One region of the Priestia sp. 10L35 genome, then DNA from elsewhere that is predicted to be linked to it. Evidence: a T-box and tRNA genes for the amino acid it is inferred to sense, from the RefSeq annotation. Region 1 holds a T-box; the other holds one or more tRNA genes.
The links. A T-box is a leader RNA that pairs with one kind of tRNA and senses whether it is charged. The one in region 1 lies ahead of serS (serine--tRNA ligase), so its partner is inferred to be a tRNA-Ser.
Positions count from the first base shown of each region.

Region 2: it has a tRNA-Ser gene. The T-box ahead of serS (serine--tRNA ligase) is inferred to sense a tRNA for this amino acid. The anticodon was not compared.

Region 1 covers NZ_JBFTKA010000025.1:729-7,583, reverse strand. Annotated here, with positions in the region: gene serS (serine--tRNA ligase) at 68-1,345, opposite strand; T-box leader at 1,398-1,610, opposite strand; gene pdxT (pyridoxal 5'-phosphate synthase glutaminase subunit PdxT) at 1,668-2,255, opposite strand; gene pdxS (pyridoxal 5'-phosphate synthase lyase subunit PdxS) at 2,277-3,164, opposite strand; gene AC1DEF_RS28400 (serine hydrolase) at 3,355-4,710, opposite strand; gene guaB (IMP dehydrogenase) at 4,860-6,326, opposite strand; gene AC1DEF_RS28390 (YaaC family protein) at 6,443-6,855, shown strand, end outside.
Region 2 covers NZ_JBFTKA010000001.1:369,112-381,117, reverse strand. Annotated here, with positions in the region: gene AC1DEF_RS01950 (MFS transporter) at 1-1,249, opposite strand, end outside; gene sodA (superoxide dismutase SodA) at 1,379-1,987, opposite strand; tRNA gene AC1DEF_RS01940 (tRNA-Ser) at 2,185-2,277, opposite strand; tRNA gene AC1DEF_RS01935 (tRNA-Ile) at 2,289-2,365, opposite strand; tRNA gene AC1DEF_RS01930 (tRNA-Asn) at 2,369-2,443, opposite strand; tRNA gene AC1DEF_RS01925 (tRNA-Met) at 2,484-2,557, opposite strand; tRNA gene AC1DEF_RS01920 (tRNA-Asn) at 2,559-2,633, opposite strand; gene AC1DEF_RS01915 (DUF456 domain-containing protein) at 2,696-3,181, opposite strand; gene AC1DEF_RS01910 (Na/Pi cotransporter family protein) at 3,268-4,923, opposite strand; gene AC1DEF_RS01905 (DUF1189 domain-containing protein) at 5,144-5,935, shown strand; gene AC1DEF_RS01900 (MFS transporter) at 6,083-7,294, opposite strand; gene AC1DEF_RS01895 (hypothetical protein) at 7,371-7,703, shown strand; gene ispG (flavodoxin-dependent (E)-4-hydroxy-3-methylbut-2-enyl-diphosphate synthase) at 7,855-8,958, shown strand; gene AC1DEF_RS01885 (G protein-coupled receptor family protein) at 8,996-9,361, opposite strand; gene AC1DEF_RS01880 (5' nucleotidase, NT5C type) at 9,621-10,196, shown strand; gene AC1DEF_RS01875 (Fur family transcriptional regulator) at 10,227-10,640, opposite strand; gene AC1DEF_RS01870 (metal ABC transporter permease) at 10,637-11,479, opposite strand; gene AC1DEF_RS01865 (metal ABC transporter ATP-binding protein) at 11,476-12,006, opposite strand, start outside.

The DNA of each region.
Region 1 (6,855 bases):
CTCTTTTATTGATGTTTTTAAAAAAGATGTTCATTAAGAATTAATTCTTAATGAACACCTTCTACTTTTATTTAGAGATAAATTCTTTATTTCCCATATATGGACGCAGCACTTCTGGAATTTGAATTGATCCATCTTCCTGCTGGTAGTTTTCTAAAATTGCAGCTACCGTACGACCAATTGCTAAGCCAGAACCGTTTAGTGTATGAACATGTTCTGGTTTTGCTTTTGTATCACGGCGGAAGCGAATATTAGCACGGCGAGCTTGGAAGCTTTCAAAGTTTGAACAAGAAGAAATTTCACGATACGTTTCATAACTTGGAATCCAAACTTCAATATCATACTTTTTGGCTGCTGTGAAACCTAAGTCAGCTGTACACATGCTTAGAACTCGGTAAGGTAAACCTAATAGTTGAAGAACCTTTTCAGCATGGCCCGTTAATTTTTCTAATTCATCATAAGAATCTTCTGGCTTAACAAAGCGAACGAGTTCTACTTTATTAAACTGATGCTGACGAATAAGACCACGTGTATCTCTTCCTGCAGAGCCTGCTTCTGAGCGGAAGCAAGCACTATACGCTGTATAAGCAATTGGAAGCTGATCTCCGCTTAAAATTTCATCACGATGTAAATTTGTAACTGGTACTTCAGCTGTAGGAATTAAGAAATAATCTTCTTCTTTAATCTTGAATGCATCTTCTTCAAATTTAGGAAGCTGCCCTGTTCCTGTCATGCTTGTGCGATTCACCATATATGGAGGAAGGATTTCTTCATAACCATGTTCATCCATATGTAAATCCATCATAAAGTTAATAAGAGCGCGTTCTAATCTTGCACCTAACCCTTTATAAAATACAAAGCGGCTTCCTGTTACTTTCGAAGCTCTTTCAAAATCTAAAATATTTAAATCTGTTCCTAAATCCCAATGCGGTTTTGGTTCAAAATCAAATTGTTTAATTTCTCCCCATTTGCGAACTTCTACGTTATCATCTTCAGTTTCACCTACAGGCGTACTTTCATGTGGAACGTTAGGAATTGAAAGCAGCAATAGTTCTAATTCTTCTTCAACGCTGCGAAGCTCTTCATCCAATTGCTTTACGCGGTCTCCTACTTCACGCATTTCAACGATTAAATGATCAGCATCTTGTTTTTCACGCTTCAATTGTGCAATTTGCTGTGATACTTCATTTCGCTTGCTTTTTAACTCTTCTGTTTGAGCAATTAGCTCACGGCGTTTTGCATCTAACTCTTCAAAGCGACCTAAGTCCGTTAAGTCCTCACCACGAAACTTGAGCTTTTCTTTTACTTCATTAAAATTAGCACGTAAAAATTTTAAATCTAACATATTTAGTACCTCCTTTAGTATAAAAGGGCAAAATAAAAACTCTCATCCCCATGAAAGGGACGAGAGTTTACCCGCGTTGCCACCCTAATTGAAAGCTAAAATAAGCCTTCCTCTTAAACCAGATAACGGATGAACCGAAACTGCCTACTACTTTTTCGACAGCTTGCTCCAGGACGGATTCATAAGAATTGATTATCGATTCACACCAGCCATCGACTCTCTTGAAATCAAAAATCTTATTACTATTTCCTATCAACGCTTTATACCAATATCATTTTTATTAATCATAATGTACTACAAGTCTTTACAAGATGCAATTCATTTATACAGGTTTTTTTGAAGCTTCTTCAACCATTGCTACAAAATACTGCGCCATGCGAGCATCATCTGTCAATTCTGGATGAAACGAACATCCCAAGAATTGACCTTGTCTTGCCGCAACAATTCGGTCGTTATGCATTGCTAAGACTTCAACGTTTTCTCCTACTTCTACAATATGCGGAGCACGTATAAATACGCCTATAAAATCTTCACCGATATCTTTAATATTTAGGGCAGCTTCAAAGCTATCCCGTTGACGCCCAAACGAGTTTCGAGCTACCGTAATATCCATAAAACCTAAATGGGGCTCTTCACGGTCAACGACTTGTCCTGCAAGTAAAATTAAACCGGCACACGTACCAAATACCGGTTTACCTGCTTGTGCAAACTGGCGAAGAGGTTCCATAAAGTCATATTTGTCGATCAGACGACGCATCGCTGTGCTTTCGCCGCCCGGTAGAATTAAACCATCTATTTCGTTTAGCTGTTCAACTTTTTTTATGATAATGGCTTCAGCGCCTGCTGCTTCTAATGCTTGTGCATGCTCGCGAAAGGCACCTTGTAATCCTAAAACGCCTACTTTTACCATTTTGTCAAAACTCCCTTTAAATTACCATCCACGCTCTTGCATGCGGTTTTCTGGTAATAATGATGAAATTTCAATCCCTTTCATTGCACTTCCTAACCCTTTTGATAAGTTTGCAATAAGCTCATAGTCTTGATAATGTGTTGTTGCTTCCACGATTGCTCGCGCAAACTTTTCAGGGTTGTCTGATTTGAAGATTCCTGATCCAACGAACACGCCGTCTGCTCCAAGCTGCATCATTAACGCTGCATCTGCTGGTGTTGCTACACCGCCTGCTGCAAAGTTTACAACCGGTAAACGACCTTCACGTTTAATTTGCAGTAATAACTCATAAGGTGCGCCTAATAATTTAGCTTCTGTCATTAACTCATCTTCGTCCATACCCACAACTTTACGTACTTGAGCGTTTACTTGACGCATATGGCGTACTGCTTCCACGATGTTTCCTGTCCCTGGTTCGCCCTTTGTACGAAGCATTGCAGCTCCTTCAGCAATACGACGAGATGCTTCGCCAAGATCACGGCAACCGCACACAAATGGAACCGTAAATGTATTTTTATTTAAATGAAACTCCTCATCAGCTGGAGTCAACACTTCACTTTCATCGATGTAGTCTACACCCATCGCTTCTAGCACGCGTGCTTCAACAATATGGCCAATACGAGCTTTTGCCATAACTGGAATGGACACAGCATTCATCACTTCTTCAACAATTGTTGGGTCTGCCATACGAGACACGCCGCCTGCTGCACGGATATCAGCTGGAACACGCTCTAATGCCATAACGGCAACAGCACCTGCTGCTTCTGCAATTTTTGCTTGCTCTGCATTGATCACGTCCATGATAACGCCGCCTTTTTGCATTTCCGCCATTCCTCGTTTTACACGATCAGTACCTGTAATGTTATTCATGTTTGTCTTCCTCCTGTATCAAGTGTTTCACAATAATTTTTAGTGTATATACAAAATTCAAAACTTAGTGTCTATTTTACCGCATTTTTCGGAAAATTCCTATCTAATTTATAGATTATATACAAACAAATCTAAAAATAAAAAGAAGAGATACTCTCTTGTAGTATCTCTTCTTTCTCTTGAGTTATCATTAAAACCAGTTATTCACTGTATTTGCAGCATTCATCCAAATATCGCTGAAGAAGTTGCCAATACTGCGGATAGCGAGAGAGAACCATCCAGCTTTTTCAACAGATTCGTTTGTCACAACCGGCGTCATGCTATCTGTAGTTTGACCTCCTACATAGCCTAAATCTTTAAGATTGCTGTTTGTTGCACTGACATAAGCAACTGTTTCTCCTTTTTTAATAGGAGCAACAACTTTTTGATCGTTCATAACTTTATCGTTTAACTTAAAGTTGATTTTAGTATGATCTTTTTGACCTTTTTCGGTAATAATCTTTACCGAATTCTTTGGAGAAACGGAAGCTTCTTTTGACTTTCCTTTAGCAACATTAATTGTTTCATGCCCTTTAATCTCGCCGTTAGCAGGCACTACTTCTTTTAACTGAAAATGACTAAAAGCATAATCCAATATCTTTTTTGTTTGGGAAAAACGAGCAGCTTCCGTAGACTTGCCGTTTTCCTTAGCATTCATTACAACTGTTATGTATCTTACCCCGTTACGCTCTGCAGTCCCAGTGAAACATTGACCTGCAAAATCTGTATGGCCAGTTTTTAAACCGTCTACGCCGCTGTAGGCAGCTGAAAAACCTGGGAGCATCTTGTTCCAATTGTTCATTTTTGTTTCCCCTTGTTGCCCTTGTCTAAACATCTTAGAAGGAGTTTTAGCTACTTCCAAAGATTCTGGATAATCATGAATTAAGTGATAAGCAAGGGTAGCAACTGCCCGAGCCGATAGAAGGTTCTCATCTTCTTCCTTCGTTCCTTTTGGATACATTCCTTTTAACAGAGAATTAGAAAGACCTGTGGAATTGACAAATTTTGATTCACCCATATTTAATCTTTTTGCCGTTTCGTTCATTAACTTAATAAAGTTTTCTTCAGAACCACTGACAGCTTCAGCTAAAGCAATTGCAGCTCCATTAGCTGAGTAAATAGCCATGGCATCATATAATTCTTTCACCGTGTATTTTTGGTTTTCAATTAACGGTACATTCGATAATCCATAATCTTGAGAAATTTTAGCTGCATATTTACTAACTGGCACACGTTGATCCCAAGATAATTTCTTATCTTTTATGGATTCTAATACTAGGTATTCTGTCATCATTTTTGTCATGCTTGCAATACCTAATAAAGCATCCGTATTTTTCCCGTATAATACTTTCCCCGTACTTGCCTCTACTAAGATCGCTGCATCTGCTTCAACGCCAATATCATCTGTTTTAGGAGCAGCTGATGCTTGTGTAGAGACAAAAAATACGCTGGCCATTAACATAACAGCAATGACACAAATTAATTGTTTCTGTACTGCGTTTCTCACTCTATACCCTCCAAACGTAAACTCACATAAATGTAATTTTATCATACTAAAATTTAAAAAAATAGATAAAGAAGTACTGTTACATTCATGATCCATGACATAAAAAACACGTTTCCTAATAGGGAAACGTGTTTTTTTAACATTCATGATTATCTCATAGAATAGTTAGGAGATTCTTTTGTGATTTGTACATCATGTGGGTGGCTTTCTCTTAAACCTGCTCCAGTCATACGAATGAATTGTGCCTGTTCACGTAACGCTTCTAAGTTAGCTGAACCACAGTAACCCATTCCTGCGCGTAAACCGCCAATCATTTGATATAAAGTATCTGCTACAGGTCCTTTGTAAGGCAAACGTCCTTCGATACCTTCTGGAACTAATTTTTTATTATCTTCTTGGAAGTATCGATCTTTACTTCCTTTTTCCATAGCTCCTACAGAGCCCATTCCACGGTACACTTTAAAGCGTCTACCTTGGTAGATTTCTGTTTCTCCAGGACTTTCTGTCGTTCCTGCTAGAAGGCTTCCTAGCATTACTGTATGTCCACCAGCTGCAAGTGCTTTTACAATATCTCCAGAGTATTTAATACCGCCATCTGCGATAATAGCTACACCGTGCTTACGAGCTTCAGTTGCACAATCATATACTGCTGTAATTTGTGGAACGCCTACACCAGCTACAACACGAGTTGTACAAATTGAACCAGGTCCAATTCCTACTTTTACTACGTTTGCTCCTGCTTCAATTAATGCTTTTGTACCTTCAGCAGTTGCTACGTTACCAGCAATAATATTTAACTCTGGATATGCCTCGCGAATGCTGCTTACCGTATCTAAAACGCCTTGTGAATGTCCATGCGCTGTATCAATAACGATAACATCAACGCCAGCTTGTACTAATTTTTCGATACGAACGTTTGAATCAGCTGTTACGCCAACAGCTGCTCCAACTAATAATCGACCTTGTTGATCTTTAGCTGCATTTGGAAACTCAATTACTTTTTCAATGTCTTTAATTGTGATAAGGCCTTTTAATACGCCATTGTCATCTACAAGAGGTAACTTTTCAATTTTGTATTGCTGTAGAATTTTCTCTGCTTCTTCTAAAGTCGTTCCTACTGGAGCAGTAACCAATTCTTCTTTTGTCATTACATCAGCAATTTGCATTGAATAATCTTGGATAAAACGCAAGTCGCGGTTTGTAAGGATTCCAACTAGTTTTTGTTCTTCTTCGTTGTTGACAATCGGCACACCTGAGATACGATATTTGCCCATTAAATGTTCAGCGGCAAATACTTGGTTTTCAGGAGTTAAAAAGAAAGGATCCGTGATAACACCACTTTCAGAACGTTTTACTTTATCAACTTGTTCTGCTTGCTGTTCAATCGACATGTTTTTGTGAATGATACCTAAACCACCTTGTCTAGCCATCGCAATAGCCATTTCAGCTTCTGTAACTGTATCCATTCCTGCACTGATGAACGGCACCTTTAATTTTAATGTTTTTGTTAGTTCAACACTCATATCAACGTCTTTAGGCAGTACCTCAGATTTTGCTGGCACCAGTAAAACGTCATCAAATGTTAAGCCTTCTTTAGAAAATTTGCTTTCCCACATTATAGAATCCTCCTTTAAACGACAGAATATTATTAGTAGATTAACAAGCAGATATGTACCTGTCAATAACTTCACTAGATATCAGATAATTCTAATAAAAAGAAAAGGTGATTTAGTTGCATAAATTTAATGATGTTTGGACGTCCTACAATTTATTTTTCTCCGTTCCTTTTGTACAAGACTTTTTAAAAAAGCGCTATCAAAAATTGAATTATAGCGATGCAGAGCAACATAGCTTTAAAAACAGTTACCCATTTATTTATTATTTGGAACACAGTAAAAATTATTATCAAGTTGCGGCACAATCTCCTGTATCAGTTCAACCAGTTTTATTATTTTATGGAATGTCACAGCTGTTAAAAGCCTGTTTGTTAACGCAAAACCCAGTATATCCAGAAAATACAGCGGTGTTAGCACATGGAGTATCAACACGAAAAAGAAAAAAACAAAGTTATGATTTTCTAGATGATGAAGTTAAGATCCAAAAAAGCGGTTTGTTTTCACAAGTAGGAGAAGAATTGTTTCATGT
Region 2 (12,006 bases), on a different contig from region 1:
TTAATACCGGAGGAGTAACAGTCGTTTCTTTTTTGTGCAGAGGCTGTGAGATATGTCTCACACAAAAATAAATGATCGTATGCCCTGCTCCAACAATAGCTAATAAAATGGGAATACTTTTTGCTTCATCAAAAAACAGTACAGCTATTAAAAATAAAGATATGGAAACGACGCGCCCGATATTCAGAAATACTTCTCTGACAACAATGTATTCAATTCTTTTTGAAACAACGTCTTTTGCTCGTCCAATCACATCGTACGTTAGAGAAATGAATGGAACCAATAAAATAGGATAGGCAACGGCAATACAAACAGCATATATAATTAACTTTGGATACGATAAGTTAAAGATAAGCAAAAAGACTGCTCCATAGAGAAGGAGGCCCCCTGTGAAGATAAACCGAAGGCGATTTTTTTGCTTAATAAACCTTGAGGCAACATAGTATCCTACAAATGCAACCGCTGAATTCACCAGTCCATATGTTCCTAAAGCTAATTCACTTCCCGTCGTAATAAATACCATGACGGATACAACAAAAATGAACGTACCTTCACGCAACCCTTGAAAGAAATGAGCCTGCAATATTCGATTCCAGTCTTTATTGACTTTTCGTTCAGCCCATACTTCTTTAAATTTGTATACTCCTTCCGCTGCGCGTCTTGTAATAAAAAAACTAAGTACAACGGCACCGATAAACAATAGCAGCGATACACCAAACACAATTTTATACCCAAGTGATTCATACAAAGCGGAAATAACAAAGCCCGCTCCTAAAGGACCAATCATCCCTGCAAAAGAGTTTAAGATCCCTAAAAATCCGTTAAAAAAGTCTCTTGTATCAGGTTCTGTAATTTCAAAAGTTAGCACATTAAAAGCTAGCCAATAAAAGCCGTATCCTATACCCAGCAGTCCACCAAGCAATACTAAATACTCGGCTGCGTTAGCTCCACTGACTAATACAGCGATATAAAAAACAGCTAAAAAAGATACACCTAACCTTAAAACCACAACCCGGTCAATTCGTTTGGCCCATTTACCTGCTAAAATAAACGTAAGCGGCTGAAGCACCACTACCGCTAAATTATAAATAGCGAGATCCGAAAATTCGCCTGATTGTTTCCACAGATAAATGTTAACAAACGAATTGGAAATTGAAATAGCCAAGGCATAAAGACCGCCTATAATTAAAAGCAAAAGTAAATCTTTACTAACTTCTACATCTCCAACTACTTTTTTTAATAAAGGCATATCAAAAAACTCCTTTTCTCTTCTACACCTAGTGTGTGAAAAAGAAAAGGAGATATGTAAAAGAATTGGAAAACAAAAAAGCCAGTAAAGGTAATAATTACTTTACTGGCTCTTAAATACGTCTTTAGCTTATTTTGCAGCGTCGTAACGCTTAGCAACTTCGTCCCATTTTACAACATTAAAGAATGCTGAAATGTAATCTGGACGGCGGTTTTGGTAATTTAAGTAGTAAGCGTGCTCCCAAACGTCTAGACCAAGAATTGGCGTTTTGCCTTCCATTAATGGGCTATCTTGGTTTGGTGTGCTTGTTACTTCTAATTCGCCGTTGTTTACAACTAACCAAGCCCAGCCAGAACCGAAGCGAGTTTTAGCTGCATTTGCAAATTCTTCTTTGAATTGATCAAAGCTGCCGAATTTGCTAGCGATAGCGTCTGCTAATTCACCAGTTGGAGCACCGCCACCGTTAGGGCAAAGGATTGTCCAAAATAATGAGTGGTTCGCATGACCGCCACCGTTATTGCGTACTGCTGTACGGATATCTTCAGGAACAGCATCTAAGTTTGAAATTAACTCTTCAATACTTTTGCTTTCTAAATCCGCTTTGCCTTCAACAGCAGCGTTTAGATTTGTAACATATGTGTTGTGATGTTTTGTGTGGTGAATATTCATTGTTTCTTTGTCGATATGTGGTTCCAGTGCATCGTATGCATAAGGTAGTTCTGGTAATTTGTAAGCCATGAATAATTCCTCCTTCAAAATATGTAAGCATTTTGGCGCAAAAGCACCATATACGTTTAGATTAGCAAATTTACCCTACTGTTTCAAATAAAAAGTTCCTAATCCATGATTTATATTTACCTAATTCCCATTCGCTATTCTTTTAAACATAAAAAAAGCTTCTTTTTCTCAAAAGAAGCTTTGAATAGACAATAGTATGGCGGAGGAAGAGGGATTCGAACCCCCGCGGGCTTTAACACCCCTGTCGGTTTTCAAGACCGATCCCTTCAGCCGGACTTGGGTATTCCTCCAACCCTATAAATGGTGGACCCTGCAGGACTCGAACCTGCGACCGGACGGTTATGAGCCGTCTGCTCTAACCAGCTGAGCTAAGGGTCCACATGGCTCCACAGGTAGGACTCGAACCTACGACCGATCGGTTAACAGCCGATAGCTCTACCACTGAGCTACTGTGGAACAATATGAATTATGTATGCCACAAACGTAAATTGGAAAATAGCGGCGGAGGGGATCGAACCCCCGACCTCACGGGTATGAACCGTACGCTCTAGCCAGCTGAGCTACACCGCCATGGCTCCACAGGTAGGACTCGAACCTACGACCGATCGGTTAACAGCCGATAGCTCTACCACTGAGCTACTGTGGAACAATATAACATTTACTAGCGACATTAAAAATTTAACATGTTTCTAGCCTAAAGTCAATATATTATTTTAAAACAGCGTATAAAAAATAGGCAATCATCAGCAGTTGAATAAATCCTTTTGAAATAGCGCCACTAAAAAAGCCAATAACCGAACCTACTCCAATTTTTACTGCGTTGCTAATTGTGGTCCGATGAACAAGCAGTTCTCCTACAATCGCTCCGATAAACGGCCCTAAAATAATTCCAAATCCCGGAATGACAAACGGACCTACAAGCAGCCCAACTGTACTTCCCCAAACACCTGCTCTAGTGCCTCCGAATTTTTTCACACCAATAATATTAGCTATATAGTCTGCTAAAAAAAGTGCCACAACTAACAATCCTTGTATCACCCAAAATAACCAGCTATAGGAGCTGAAATCATAAAATAAACCGTATATAACAAATCCTAGAGCTACAAATAGCACGCTTGGGATGATGGGATAAACCAACCCAACAAACGATACAACAAAGCTAACGATAATTAATGCCCAACATAAAATAGCCACGTTCGCACCTATCCTTTTTAGTATTACTATTTATCATACAATAACTACACCTATAAAGAAAGACCTTGCTTAAGCAAGGTCTTTCTTTATTTTACCTGTGAATAGGTCTTTGCATAACGATCGCCCAGTACCGCTTCCGCAATATTAACCGCATGATCCCCGACCCGTTCTAAGTTGCTAATAATATCCACAAAAACAATAGCAGCAGATCCTGTACAAATGTTTTCATTTAGACGTAAAATGTGCTTCTTACGAAGTAGACGCTCCATCGCATCAATCTGTTCTTCTTTTTGAATGACTTGTACTGCTTTTTCTCTATCCACTTTTTCTAAAGAAGAGACAGCTTCTTTAACTGTTAGAATAGTCAATTCGAACATATCAGCTAAATCGTTATTAGCTTCTTTGGTCATCTTTACTTTGTTCGTAATTTGATAATCAACAAGCTCAATAATGTTCTCAAAATGATCGCCAATACGCTCAATATCTCGTGCTGTATCTAGAAGAACCGAATGTTCCTCACTTTCTGCTTCTGACATTGAAGAGCGGGATAACAGCACTAAATAATCAGTAATTTTTTTATCCAGATTATTAATCGCATTTTCAATTTGCATAGTAGCATCAGCATGTTGAGGCTGACGTGTTTTTAAATAGCCGTTTGCCTCTTCCAACCCAAGCGTCGCAAACTCTCCCATACGAATCAGCTCTGCCTTTGCCTGACCAAGAGCAATTGAAGAGGACTGCTCAATAAAAATCGGATCAAGATGCTTAGGCTTAAAGTCTATAACAGCATCTTCTCCAGGAATTAGTTTTGTCACAATTAAAGCAAGCAGACCGATCAACGGGAACTGGATAATTGTATTGGTTGTGTTAAAAATACCATGAGCAAACGCAATCGTCATTTCAGGATTCAAATCCATTGCTACTTTCAAATATTCCACAAAACGAGTAAATAGAGGCAAGATAATCAAAAAGATTGTTGTACCAATTAAGTTAAACATGACATGCGTTAAAGCAGCCCTTCTTGCAGCTACACTTGCCCCGATTGAAGCTAAAATGGCAGTAATAGTTGTGCCAATATTATCTCCAAACAGTACAGGCAGCGCTGCCTGTATATCAATAGCGCCCTGTCCAAAAAGTTCTTGTAGAATGCCAATAGTAGCGCTAGAACTTTGAACAATTACCGTAAATAAAGTGCCAATTACGACTCCTAAAATAGGATTATCGCTCATGCTTACAGTTAAATCTTGAAATTGTTGAAGGGACCTAAGCGGCTTCATTCCACTTCCCATAAGCTCTAAACCAAAGAAGAGCATGCCAAAACCAAAAGCGATCTGGCCAAAGTTTTGAACTGCCTTACTTTTAAAGAAAAAGAGTAAAATAGCTCCCACTGCGAGAATAGGAAGAGCGTAGCTCGAAATGTCAATTCCGATTATAAAAGCTGTAACTGTCGTACCGATATTTGCTCCCATAATAACGCCTATAGCTTGGCGCAAAGTCATAAAACCAGCACTTACTAAGCCTACCGTAATAACAGTAGTTCCTGAGCTGCTCTGAATAAGAACAGTAACTAGGATACCTGCTAGAACTCCCATAAACGGATTAGTAGTAAATCTGTCTAAAATATCACGTAATTTATCTCCTGCTGACTTTTGCAATCCATCTCCCATGAACTTAATTCCAAATAAAAAGATTCCCAGTCCGCCGATAAATTCAAAAATCATTTTTTGAACATCTAGTTCCAAATATCTCAGCTCCTTGATTTTTTTCTAACGACATAAATAAGTCCCTACTATTATTAATGAAGTTTGAAAGTACTGTAAACGGCTTTCCCTTAATGTTTACAATAACTTAACAGTATATTTACATTGTAATTGGAAACGATTTCTAGAACCTATTGTAAACCTTGAATTCTCGCTATAAAATAAGAGATAGTTAGAATTTTTAATATAAGGAGGCTTTACAATGAGCATGCTGAAAAAGATGGCATGGAGTTTTACTTCCTTCAAAAAAATAAGGTCGCTTCGCTTTGAGCATACGAATAAAACAATTGGCTTTGTGCTGTTTTTAACATTTATTTCTTTGCTGCCTACATTTTTCTTTATGACTTTGACGATTGTAAACGGCTATCATATCGCTACTACAGATCTTCCGAAATCTGTTTCTTCTTTTTCTATTTCAAACTCACAGCTTACGTCAAGTCAACCTTTCACAAAAAAAGTAAACGGTACCGCTTTTATCTTAAACCCCTCACAGTCTATTGAACGATTTCATTCCCCTGCTCATGCCATTGGTTTTTTAAAGGATGGAATTTACATCACGACTAATTCACAAACACAAACGTATTCATATGAGTTGCTAAACTGGCACCATAAAGATAAAAATGAACTGTTAAACTTGCTGCACGAACAAAAATTTTCTTTATACATACTTGTCCCTATCGCTATGCTTTTACTGTACGTATTAACATCTGGACTAAACTTCCTTTCTATTACCTGCCTTGCTTATCTTGGAAAGCTGATTGGACTCATTGCTAAAAAGCAGCTTCCTTTCAAGCAGCTATGGGCACTGAGTGCTTATAGTACGGTAGCCTTCACGCTGCTTTATACGCTTTTTGAAGCTTTTTCTTTGTCTCTAGCATTACATAGCTCTCTTTACTGGATAGGAACATTCTTCATTTACTTGTTGCTCGTCACAAGGGTTCCTATAAGAAAAAAGGTAAAACCTAATAAAGGTGCTGGGACAAACGTATTTTAGTTGAAGGAGAATCCAAACGAGGAATCTAGATTCTTGATAGAGAATCCACCTCTTTTGGATTTTTTTATTGATATGGTGAACGCAGGTTTCATGTATGCGGCTGCTTCTAGCTGGTGATTGGAGTGATTTAGTTAAGTCTCAGCCTCTTTATTTCGGTACAACTTTTCTTCTTCCCATTGCAGAAGAAAGAATTTTCAACTGATACAAAACCCACAAACCTCCTGCTGTGAGCAGAATAAAGCTGTAAACAAACATCAGCCTTTCAGTATGCATCCACACTTCAAAAACAACAGGTCCCAACGCTACTCCTAAAAATCTCACCGTTCCATAAATGGATACAATAAACCCTCTTTCTTCGTCTGAAGCCGCTGAAGTAATCATCATATTAATACACGGAAGAACAAATCCTAAGCCGCCAAAGGCGACTGTCAAACAAAACATCAGCACAGGAAGCGTATAAATAATCGTTAATACTCCAAACATCAGCAATAAAAAAATTATCCCTACTATCATTAATTTTTTCATGAGCTCTACATCTGTTTTGATGCGTTGACCGGTCCAATAAGAAACGAGCGTCATCGCACCAAGAGGAAATAAAAAAGCGGTTCCTTTAAAAAAACCGTCTATATGATACGTTTCCTCTATTAGAAAAGATAAATAATATAAAATGCCAAATAATAAAAACAACCCCAATCCCCCGACAAAGAATAAAGGAAAAAGCGATTTTCTTTTATCATAGACAATCCCAATGGCTCTCTTTAAATATTCTTGAACAGATACTGAATCCGAACCTGTTTTCCCTTCTCTCACATACATCACTATACCTACTAAAGCAGCACCTGCAGCTAAAGGATAGACAAAAAACGCGGCATACCATACGACGAGTGCTGCCGATGCTCCAATTATCGGTGCAACCACTTTTCCAACTCCGTTATACACTTCTAAAATCCCGAGGACTTTTGCTCTTTTTTCCCCTGCAAATACATCTCCAGTTAATGCCATTGCCAACGTTGTAGTACCTGCAGCTCCAATCCCTTGAATGACTCTGCCTGCTATCAACACAGCAAAGTTTCCAGAAGAGAATGAAGCACTACTAGCAGCAATGACACTACCTATTATCATCATGACGAGTGAATATATGATTAACTTTTTACGCCCATACCGGTCTGATAAAATCCCTACAGCAGGAATACACAATGCGGCTGGAATTGAAAATGCACTCAGTATCAAACTGGTTTGAACTCCGCTTAAGTGAAGTGACTTTTGAATGCTTGACAGCAGAGGAATGAGCATGGAATTTCCCAGCACCATGATTAAAGGCAATAAGCCTAATGAAACAATCATTAATTTTTCTTTCAATTTTCGTTCTCCAATCATATTTAAGTAAGACAAGCATAGGCTTTACACATAAGCAAAAGAATGAAGGAGGAGCATAATGAAAAAGCTATGTGCATTAGCCGCTTTCGCTTTTATCGGATATATTTGTCACTACGACATTAAATACGGGACCATTCCCACTGCTACTGAAGCAGTTCAAGTCAGCAAAGCGCAGCCTGCAGAAACAAAAGCCGCCAGCTCTTCTTCCACCTATACAAAAATAAAAATTAAGCCAGGCGATACAGTTTTGTCCGTCATTGAGGAGCTTACAAAAAAATCGATACCGGTTTCTATGAACCAAATGATTACAGACTTCAAAAAGTTAAATAACGGTACAGCGCCTGAGGATATTCAAATTGGAAAAACGTATAAGTTCCCTATTTACAAGTAATGACAGCATTCTTCTTGTCAAGATGGGATAGTCATTGTTAAAATAGCTAAGGTAGTACTTTCTACTAGTTATTTTGTTCATAAAGAGTTATTCTATTAATGAATTCAAATTCTTGATTTCATTTTGAAGGAGAGATTATCACGTGAGTGAAATTATACATCGTACAAAAACACGCCCGGTTAAAGTTGGAGATTTAACAATCGGAGGCAGCAACGAGTTAGTTATTCAAAGTATGACAACCACTAAGACACATGATGTTGAAGCAACGGTTGCAGAAATTAAACGTTTAGAAGAAGCAGGATGCCAAGTTGTTCGTGTTGCTTGTCCAGACGAGCGCGCAGCAGATGCAATCCCTGAAATTAAAAAACGCATTAACATTCCATTAGTCGTGGATATTCATTTTGACTACCGCTTAGCATTAAAAGCAATTGAAGGTGGAGCGGATAAAATCCGTATCAACCCTGGTAATATCGGTCGCCGTGAAAAAGTGGAAGCTGTTGTAAATGCTGCAAAAGCTAAAAATATTCCAATTCGTATTGGAGTTAACGCTGGTTCACTTGAAAAACGTATTTTAGACAAATACGGCTATCCGACAGCAGATGGCATGGTAGAAAGTGCACTTCATCACATTAAAATTTTAGAAGACCTTGATTTCCATGACATCATCGTTTCAATGAAAGCATCGGATGTTAACTTGGCAATTGAAGCTTATGAAAAAGCTGCTCAAGCATTTGACTACCCTCTTCACTTAGGAATTACAGAATCGGGTACATTATTTGCAGGAACTGTAAAAAGTGCAGCAGGTCTTGGCGCTATTTTATCTAAAGGAATCGGAAATACATTACGTATTTCTTTAAGTGCGGATCCTGTAGAAGAAGTAAAAGTTGCGCGCGAATTGCTAAAATCATTCGGTTTAGCTTCCAATGCCGCAACGCTTATTTCTTGCCCAACTTGCGGACGTATTGAAATTGATTTAATTAGCATTGCTAATGAAGTTGAAGAGTATATTTCAACTGTAAAAGCACCGATTAAAGTAGCGGTACTTGGCTGCGCTGTAAACGGTCCTGGTGAAGCTCGTGAAGCTGATATCGGGATTGCGGGAGCACGCGGTGAAGGTCTACTATTCCGCAAAGGCGAAATCGTACGCAAAGTTCCTGAAGAAACAATGGTTGAGGAACTAAAAAAAGAAATTGATAAAATTGCTGCTGAATATCACGCAAAGCAAGAAGCTGAAAAAGCTGCAGCTAAATCATAACTAAAAAAAGCGAGGCGCATATGCGCCTCGCTTTTTTTTATGAAAAGAACGGTAATATAAACGTACCGACAATAATCGATACAACTCCGATCCCTATTGCCCATGCTCCTAGCGTAAGTGCTCCTTTTCTGCGTGCGATAAACCCTAGAATAATCCCAGCGGCACCAAGAATAATTGGTAAAAAGAATAGTGAAAGAATCGAAAGCACGAGTGCGAAACGACCGTATCCCGTTCCTTCTCCTCGTCCAGCGACTTCATGATTGCGATTGCGATCAATATCTATAACTTCACGCTCTGCATGAGGCTCTCCTACTCGGTAAGGAACGCCCACTTCAGCTGCAGTTTCTTCCATGAAATCAGCTTCATATACATCTTTTCTACGCCTTTGTTCTTCATTCTCCATGCTTAATCCCTCGCTTTCGTAAATAAGGAGCATTTATAGTATCTGAATGCGAGGAAAAATTATAAGTGTTAATCTTATACAGCCGCTCACTCTCTTACAAGAAATAGGTACAAACGCAATCACCAGGCCGTGCAGTGATCATTACGTTTTGCCAAAGGCGTATAAAAAGTATTACTGTTTCTCTTTGGGCTTTATGTTACACTAGACAAGAATAATCAAGCACCTAAGTAGAATAAACGTATTAAAGGAGTGCACGTAGTTGACGAAAAAGTTTGGAATTGACATTGATGGAACTGTTACTTCTCCTGAAACTTTTGTTCCTCATTTAAATAAAGCCTTTAACTTAAATTTAACACTTGAAGACATTACAGAATATGATTTCAGCCCTTTTGTAAATGTATCACCTGCTGAACTCGGGAAATGGTTTAAAGCAAATGAACGCTCTATTTACGAAACCTCTCCACTTGCAGACGATGCAAAAGCTGTTTTGCAAAAATGGCATCAAAAGCACGAATTATTCTTTATTAGTGCAAGGCACGATAAGCTATTGGACGTCACGGAAGAATGGTTTCAAAAAAATGAACTATCGTTTCATCACATTGAGTTAGTCGGTTCTCATTTTAAAGTTGAGACAGCAAAACGATATGATGTTGATATCTTTTTTGAAGACAAACATGATAATGCTTGTGAAATCAGTGAAGAATGCAATATCCCCGTTATCTTATTTGATACTCCTTATAATCGCTTACCTGTTCCAAAAGGAGTGGTTCGCGTATACAATTGGCTAGAAGCAGATCAGTGGGTAGCCAGCTGGTTAAAAGAACAGCAAAAATAAAAAAGAGAGGTGCATAACGCCCTCTCTTTTTTATTGATTACATTCTATACATTGACCGTAAATTTCAAATTTATGGCCTGTAATATTGTACCCTCGCAAATCCTCGTCTACATACTCCATCGGACAAGCTTCAATTTCTTTTGTTTTTCCACAATCTAAACAAATGAAGTGGTGATGATGATGGGCGGTCGCACATTTAAATCGAAAGTGCTTTTCGCTCGAAAGCTCCGTCATTTCAAGTACACCTAACTCCACAAACAATGATAAATTACGGTAAATGGTATCAAAACTCAGACCAGGATAATCGGGCTTCATGTACTCTAATACATCTTTTGCCGTTAAGTACTTATTTGATTTTGAAAACAAGGCAAGCATTTCTTCACGCTTTCCTGTATGTTTATATCCTTGATCTTTTAACAAATGAATGGCTTCAGTTAAATTCATTTTTGTTTCCCCTTCCGTCCTTTATTAATCATAATAGATATGATTAAAATAACAACAGCAATGACAACAATTGTACCGCCTGGTGCTAAATCCAAGTAGTACGCTGAAAATAATCCGCCTAAAACAGATATTTCACCAAAAATCACCGAAAGCAGAATCGTTTGTTTAAAGCCTCTAGCTAAGCGAATGCTTGCTGCTACAGGAAGAGTCATAAGAGATGACACTAATAAGATACCGACGATACGCATCGATACAGCAATGACAAGAGCAACCATCACAATAAATAAAAAGTGCATCCACTTCGATTTAATCCCAGAAGCAGAAGCGTGCTCCTCGTCAAAAGATAAAATAAACAATTCTTTATATAAGAAAAAGACAATAGCTATAACAAATACGGCTATGACAACAACTGTCCAAAGATCCGAACGACTCACCGCACTTACGCTTCCAAACAAATAATTCATTAAATCATTATTAAAACCGTCCGCTAGCGAGATACAAATTGCACTAATACCAATTCCGCCCGATAAAATAATCGGAATGGCCAGCTCTTGGTAATGCTTGTAGACGCTTCGAAGTTTTTCAATAAAAAGAGCGCCTGTAACGGAAGATACCATCCCTAAATAGACGGGGTTCACTCCTTGCATAAACCCTATTTTCTGACTAAGAAGCAAGCTCGCAGAAATCCCCGCTAGCGTCACGTGACTTAACGCGTCTGCAATTAAAGAAAGACGTCTTACTACGATGAACGTGCCCAATAAAGGAGCTAAGACGCCAATAATCATACCGGTTAAAAATGCATTTCGTAAAAACTCAAATTGAAATAAACTGCTTATCATACGTGCTGCCCTCCATGATGATGATCATGGGTTAACACATGAACATTATGACCATAAAACATAGATACGTCATGTTCACAAAGCTGTTCGAATTCTTTGGCATTCCCATGAAAGTGTAGAAATTTATTTAAACAAGCAACGTGGGTTACTTTTTCTGAGACAGTGCCAATATCGTGAGTAACAAGCACAAGCGTAATGCCTTTTTCTTTATTTAACTTTTCAAGAAGCTCATAAAAAGTGTACACATTTTGTGCATCCACTCCGACTGTTGGCTCATCTAAAATTAACAGCTCGGGTTCGCTTACAAGCGCGCGCGCAATAAAAATTCGCTGCTGCTGGCCACCGGATAGTTCTCCTATGTTTCGATTTAAAAATTCGCTCATCCCCACTGCTTCTACCGCTTCTTTCACTTTTTGTTTATGAGAAGCATTCATAAAGCGAAACAAACCTAATTTTGAAGTAAGACCCGTGGAAACCACTTCAAAAACGGTAGCAGGAAAGCCGCTGTTGAAACTATTCGCTTTTTG